2 regions of the Glutamicibacter arilaitensis Re117 genome follow, and region 2 is predicted to be linked to the other one. Evidence: riboswitches for the same ligand, from Rfam matches in the RefSeq annotation. Region 2 holds a riboswitch; the other holds the start of a gene.
The links. A riboswitch is a leader RNA that binds a small molecule or an ion and turns the genes downstream of it on or off. The one in region 2 is predicted to bind S-adenosylmethionine.

Region 1 (3,405 bases), 370 kb from region 2:
ATTCCGACCATGGCCCAGGTCTGGCCGTAGGCCGGCAGCATCAACGCGGGCAATTGCTGCCACGGAGTGTCGGTGCCCACGGCTGCGCTTTCAAATGGGATTCTCATGCGTTGGCCTCCACCAGTTCGTGATTGTTGCGGGCCAGGCTGCCCGGGTCGGCCTGCAGGCCCCACCCGTCCAGCAACCGGAGCAGGTCCTGAGGGGTCGCGCCCTGCACGCCCAAGCGCACTCGGCCCAAGGTCCCCTCATGGTGCGCCTCGACGGCGCCGCCAAGCAGGGCCACCGCGATCCCGTGCTCGATGCCCAGGCGGGAGATCCAGCCGGGATCGACCCGGTCCTTGCGGTAGGCCACCGTCACGGCATAGTCGAAGCCTGCCGGCAGTTCCTCGGACCGCAGCGGCAGCAGCTTCTCCCCGGTCGCCGAGCCAGGCGAGGCCACCAGCTCATGCAGGGCTCCGTGCTCGGCAATGCGCCCGCTGGCCAGCTGGGCGACCTCGTCGGCCACATGCCGCACCACATCCATCTCATGGGTGATCAGGATGATGGACAGGCCCAGGTCGCTGCGCAGCGAATCCAGCAGCCCCAGCACCTGGTGCGTGGATTCGGGATCCAGGCCCGAGGTGGCTTCGTCGGAGAGCAGCAGCCGCGGCCGCAGGGCCAGGGCCCGGGCGATGCCGACGCGTTGCCGCTGGCCGCCGGAGAGCTGCCCGGGATAGGCGTCCGCCTTCTCCAGCAGCCCGACCCGGTCCAGCAGCTGGGCCACCCGCTGCTGCATTTCGTGGTGGACCACCCCGAGGTTCCGCAGCGGAAGTGCCACGTTCTCGGCGACGCTCAGCCGGCTCAGCAGGGCCGAGTTCTGGAAGATCGTGCCGATGGCGCGGCGTTCGGCGCGCAGCGCCCTGCCCGAGAGCGCGCCGAGGTCCTTGCCGTCGATGAGGATCTGCCCGCTGCTGGGCTTCTCCAGCAGCGAGATGCAATGGGACAGGGTCGATTTGCCGGCCCCGGAAGGGCCGACCACTGCCGTGATCGAGCCTTCCGGCACCGACAGGTCGATCCCCTTGAGCACTTCGATGCGCCCCTGCGCGGTGTCATAGTGCTTGTGCAGATCCTTGATCTCAATCATGTGCTGCGTGCTCCTTGGCTGTTGCACCGTGAAGGACTGCCCAGGGCCGAGGTTGAGCCGGCTCGTAGCCAGGCGTGGCCCGGTGGCAGCCACTGCTCCATCGGTCCTGGCGGTAGCACCGTCCCGCGGTTCGGGTGGTTGCTGCGACGTCAACGAGCCAGGTCTCTCGGTCGCTCTGGATGGGTTGCCCGGCCTTGGCGGCCAGGTGTTCCCAGTCTGCGTTCCATGTCCGAACCGAGCCAAGAGTTGCGCAACACTGCGACATCACGTCATCCCCGGACTGGAAAAGCGGGCTGCCGGCGTCATTTTCGGCGTCATGATTTGTCGCATTGCCCCTCATGTGACCCTTTGAGTAGGAGGTGCTCCTGCGGATTTGCGCTCAGCCGGGGGGCCTTCTCCGGCAACCGCCGGCAATTGGTGCCCCGGCCCGGCATCGGGAATACGCGCTGCTGGCCTACGGTTGGAATCACTGACTGCTTTTGAAAGGACTGCCATGAAGATTGCCGTGACCGGAGCCACCGGACAGCTTGGAAATCTAGTCGTCGATGCGCTGCTGGCGCGCGGCGCGAAGGCCGCTGATCTGGTTGCCATTGGACGTTCAGCGCAGAAGCTGGAACCGCTGGCGGGCAAAGGCTTGGAAACCCGCGTTGCTGATTACAACGTTGAGCAGGCACTGATATCCGCGCTGAAGGGCGTAGACAAGTTGCTGTTGATTTCAGCCAGCGAGGTAGGCCAGCGCGTGGCGCAGCATGAGAACGTCATCAACGCCGCCAAGAAGGTGGATGTCCAGCTGATCGCGTACACCTCTATTGCCAACGCTTTGACCGGCGGAATGAAGCTTGCCGAGGAGCATATCGCCACCGAACGCCTGCTGGCCGGTTCCGGCATCGATTACGTGCTGCTGCGCAATGGCTGGTACATCGAGAACTACACGGACCAGCTGATGGGCTACCTCAACAGCGGCATGGTGCTCGGTGCCGCCGGCGAGGGCAAGATCAGTGCAGCGGCTCGGGCCGATTACGCCGATGCCGCCGCGGCGGTACTGCTCTCGGAGGAGGAGCAAAGTGGCAAGATCTACGAGCTGGGCAGCGACAAGCCGTTCACCCTCACCCAGCTCGCTGGCGCCGTTGGCGCTGCTGCCGGACAGGATGTTGCCTACCAGCAGATGGATCCCGAACAGCTGGAAAAGATCTATGCGGATGCCGGAGTCCCCGCAGCATTCGCCCACATTCTCGTCGATACCGATCTGCGCGTTCGCGAAGGCGCGCTAGAGGTCAACTCCGGCGATCTGGCCAAGCTGATCGGCCGGACTCCGGCTTCCCTGGGCAAGGTCATCAAGGAGAACCTGGACAAGTAATCCATGGGGCTAAGAGTTTAATCGGGCAGTCATTCGCGGCATTCAATGCCGTGGTGGCTGCCCGACTGTTTTACGTGTCATAACCAAACATATTCGCTGGACAAGGGCGGAATTAGCGCACGGATAACAAGTGCTGCGTGTCACAACCACGCACGGCATACCGTTCCCGTAAATTTGCGCATACTTCATCCCCACCTTTCCAGGAGATCAAAGTATGTCACGAGCACGATTACGGTCAGTTGCCTGCGCGGCAGTTATCGCCTTGGGCCTGGGCGCTTTCTCAGCCCTTCCGGCGAGCGCGGAACCACGGCACACCCAGAAAGACTCGACGGCCATTGGCACCGGCGGGGCAGTTTCCTCGGTAGACCCGGAGGCCACCGCCGCCGGCATTGAAGTTCTGCGCAAGGGAGGCAATGCCGTGGATGCGGCCGTGGCCACTGCGGCGGCACTGGGTGTCACCGAACCCTACAGCGCGGGCATTGGCGGTGGCGGATATTTCCTCTACTACGATGCGAAGTCCGGCAAGGTCAGCACCATTGACGGCCGCGAGACCGCACCAGCTGGCATCTCCCATGATGCTTTCATCGACCCGGCAACGGGCGATCCGTACAACTTCACCCCGGAACTGGTTACCAGCGGCGTGGCAGTTGGCGTACCCGGAACCTTGGCCACTTGGCAACGCGCCCTGGATAACTGGGGATCGCAGAACCTGAAGCAGGTCCTGCGCCCGGCAACGCAGATTGCTTCGCGCGGCTTCGTAGTTGACGAGACTTTCCGCGAACAGACGCTGGATAACAAGGAACGTTTCAACGCGTTCGACTCCACCAGCCAATTGTTCCTGCCCGGCGGCGATGCTCCCCAGGTCGGGACTATTTTCAAGAATCCAGATCTCGCCGCCACCTACCGAATGCTGGCCAAGCAAGAC
Region 2 (3,405 bases):
TCAGTTCCAGTGCCTCGTGTTCAATGGTTTCAATGGCCTCATTGATATTGAACGGGTTAACCGCCATGTCCCCTGCGTCAGCCACCTGGCTCTGCGCAAACGGCGAGGTATCTGTCGCCGGGTTGTAGGGGCGGATCAGGCGCGAGGATTCACGTACGTGGTTGGCACCAAAGCGGGCACCGGGACGATAGGAAACACCGGTATCAAACGGCACTCCGACAATCTTGATGTCGGCTTTCTCCACTTGGTCCAGTCGTGGAAGCCGGGCATAGGTGCCGCCTCCTGCATAGCGCGGAATCATCGCAGCATTGATGGGCCCTAGACGACCATTTTCCTCGATACGGATTTCCTTCATCGCAACTTCCTCCCCAAGACACAACAGCACAAAAGCCAGAGTTGTCTAATACGAAACTTCAGTTTTCTATTATGCTATTTTGTCTGCTGGATCACGTCAAGATCAGGCTTCCTCCGCCACAAGAATCCAGGAGAAATGTAGAACGCCGCCACCCGGGATTGGGTGGCGGCGTTCGCTTCAACTATGTTCTTGGCGTTCAGCTGGCAGAACTACGATTCTGCTGGGCAAGCACTTCCAGCGCGTGGTGCCAAAGTCTTGGAGTTTTGACTATATTTCAGGCTATTTCGCCCAATGAAGATGATCAGCTCTCGTCAGAGTGCTTCTTGCTGGCTTTAACCAGCGCACGATCGACCTCATGGATACCTAGGCAAAAACCTGCGGACATGATCAGTGACTTGATAGTCAGTTCAGAAAGATCATCGGCTACGTACACCAGCTGAACTGGTCCAGCCAAGATCAGCAAGACCCCGGTCCACAACATATAGACCCACGAGGTATGCGCTTGGGCCATCAGTGGGAAGCGTGCGCGGCGGCGAATCGTGCGCACCCCGATGGTCACGATCACGATCGCCAGAATCGCAGCGCCGATGAAAAAGAAATTGCGCTGGGTGCGGATCCAGGTCAGGGTGGTGCCGACAAGGACACCGAAAAGTATCGAAGCCCACCAGCTGATGCTGCGCAATTGGTCATGCGTTGTGGTCGGTTCCCGTGTTTTCACACCTCTCCCATCACTTATCGATCCCAGCGCCCAAATCAACGCAATGCTTCTAGAATACGCGGTTTGCCGGCCCACCAGCCAACGCAAGGCTGCGCAGGGACTGTCCCACCTCCAGAACAGAAGCTGGAGACGGACAACTAGAGAATCAGCGTCCAGGTAACCACGGCGGTCTGGTCGGACTCGTTCTCCCAGCTGTGCGGCTCACGGCCGGGGAAAGTTATAGTGTCGCCAGCTTCGAGTTCCACTCGTTGATCAGGTAATACGAGCACGAACCTGCCGCCAATCACATGCAGCACTTCCAGCTCGCAATCCACCGAATACAGTTCCGCTTCGCCGGTGCCCTTCGGCGCGATCTCGGCACGGATCATCTGCACCCGCTTTTCGCTGCGAGGCGTAACCAGCTGCTCCGTGATGCCATCACCGCCGAGGGAAACGCGAGGAGCCTGCTCCAGTCGCACAAGTTTGGTTTCCGGAACTTCAAAGAGCGTACCGACTTCAATGCTCAGTACTTCGCACAGCCGCAAGAGGGTCGAGACCGACGGGCTGGTCAGGTCGCGCTCGACGCGTGAGAGGAAGCCCTTGGTCAGTCCCGAAAGCTCGGCGACTTGGTCAATGGTCATGCGCTGGGTTTGGCGCACCCCGCGCAGCCGCGCGCCAATATTGATCGCTGCACCGGTTGGTTCAACTGGCAAGGTTTTCATCGTTTGGCTCCATCGACGATTCTCATAGCGGCAAAGCCCAATCCATTTCGGTTTCAAGGCCTGCGGAGCAAGTTTACCAATGGTAAACACGCGGTGATCTCTATCGGCATTCATTCTGCCCCGTTCACCCCACCGAAGATGCCTAGGGAACTGCCTATGAGTCGTGAACAGCTCGATGGCCTGGTGTGCCGACTGCATCTGGTTCCAGCAGCGAAGCGGCAGTCATATTTCGCCCCATGACTTCTTCAAGTCCCCACCCCGGCAGTAGCATCAGAATTGTTGCTTCACGAGATGCGGCGCCAAGCTCCGACTGGCCGCACACCAACCCCAAGTTCATGGGTGGTTCGGATGAGGAAGCGGTCCGCGCATCAACAGTTGCACGGGCAAGAGCTCGCCAGAGAGATGCAGCCCCATGACGTATCCAATCCTGCCAATCATCGACCGCCAGACCGGACAGGTGCAGTTCAAAGCCGAAGGCCACTGGCATATCCGATATGTAGCGGATCCGCTGCGGCTTGAACGACTCCTTGCCCGGGGCGTGAGACGGCCGATCTTCGACCCGGAAACATCAAATTTGCTGCTCGTAGTGCCAGCAATCGCAGATCCTGCAGGCAAGAAATTTGCTTTTAGCCTTGCCAAATTCCCAAGCAACGGAGCCCTGACTAAACTGGGTAGCTGATCCGACCCACGGGTTTCATTGGGAAACTCCATGTACTAGGAGAGTCATCTTCACGATGTCACAGCACTCAGCAAGCGAACCAAGCAAAACTCAGATTAAGCGATGGCGGCAATACCTCGCCGACGAAATCGCCGAAGGGGCCATCTACCGTGCCCTCGCGGAGAAGAAAACCGGGCAGGAACGGCAGATCCTCTTAGGCCTGGCCGAAGCCGAAACACGCCACGAAGAACACTGGCGGACCAAGCTCGGCGGACACGTCAAAGACGTTCGTCCATCCTTGCGCCGCACCATGCTGCGTTTCCTGGCACTGCACTTGGGCTCGGTGTTCGTGCTGGCCATGGCCCAGCGCTCGGAAAGCAGCTCCCCCTACCGTGATGACAAGGATGCCACCGCACAGATGGCAGCCGACGAACAGGTCCACGAGGAAGTAGTCCGTGCGCTGGCTACCGCTGGCCGCGCACGTCTTTCAGGCAACTTCCGCGCCGCGGTCTTCGGTGCCAACGATGGGCTGGTTTCCAACCTGGCGCTGATCATGGGTATCGGCGCCACCGGTGTCTCGGCAACCTTCGTGCTGTTCTCCGGCGTTGCTGGTTTGCTGGCCGGTGCGCTGTCCATGGCCGCTGGCGAATACGTCTCAGTACGTTCCCAGCGCGAGCTGCTGACCGCTTCGCGCCCAACCCAGGTCACGCTCACTGCAGCCCCGAACCTGGACCTCGATGCCAACGAGCTGCTGCTGATCTACAAGGCCCGAGGAATGAGCGATGAGGATGCCGAGCACCGTGCGGCCGAACGCATGGGCATGTTCACCTGTGACTGCAATCCCGGCTTCTCGTTGAACCCAGAAGGCCGCAGCGCAGAACTTGAAAAAGAACATGAAGAGCTGGGATCGGCGACCGGAGCGGCCACTACCTCGTTCTTCCTTTTTGCGTCCGGCGCTATTGTGCCGATCCTG

Region 1: another riboswitch for S-adenosylmethionine. It lies ahead of AARI_RS01720 (methionine ABC transporter ATP-binding protein); the one in region 2 lies ahead of AARI_RS03410 (hypothetical protein).

Annotation. Positions count from the first base shown of each region.
Region 1 is NC_014550.1:276,975-280,379, reverse strand. It holds gene AARI_RS01725 (methionine ABC transporter permease) at 1-107, opposite strand, end outside; gene AARI_RS01720 (methionine ABC transporter ATP-binding protein) at 104-1,123, opposite strand; SAM riboswitch class I at 1,218-1,309, opposite strand; gene AARI_RS01715 (NmrA family NAD(P)-binding protein) at 1,617-2,480, shown strand; gene ggt (gamma-glutamyltransferase) at 2,695-3,405, shown strand, end outside.
Region 2 is NC_014550.1:642,002-645,406, reverse strand. It holds gene speB (agmatinase) at 1-355, opposite strand, end outside; gene AARI_RS03420 (hypothetical protein) at 657-1,073, opposite strand; gene AARI_RS03415 (cupin domain-containing protein) at 1,211-1,774, opposite strand; SAM riboswitch class IV at 2,057-2,170, shown strand; gene AARI_RS03410 (hypothetical protein) at 2,187-2,453, shown strand; gene AARI_RS03405 (VIT1/CCC1 transporter family protein) at 2,509-3,405, shown strand, end outside.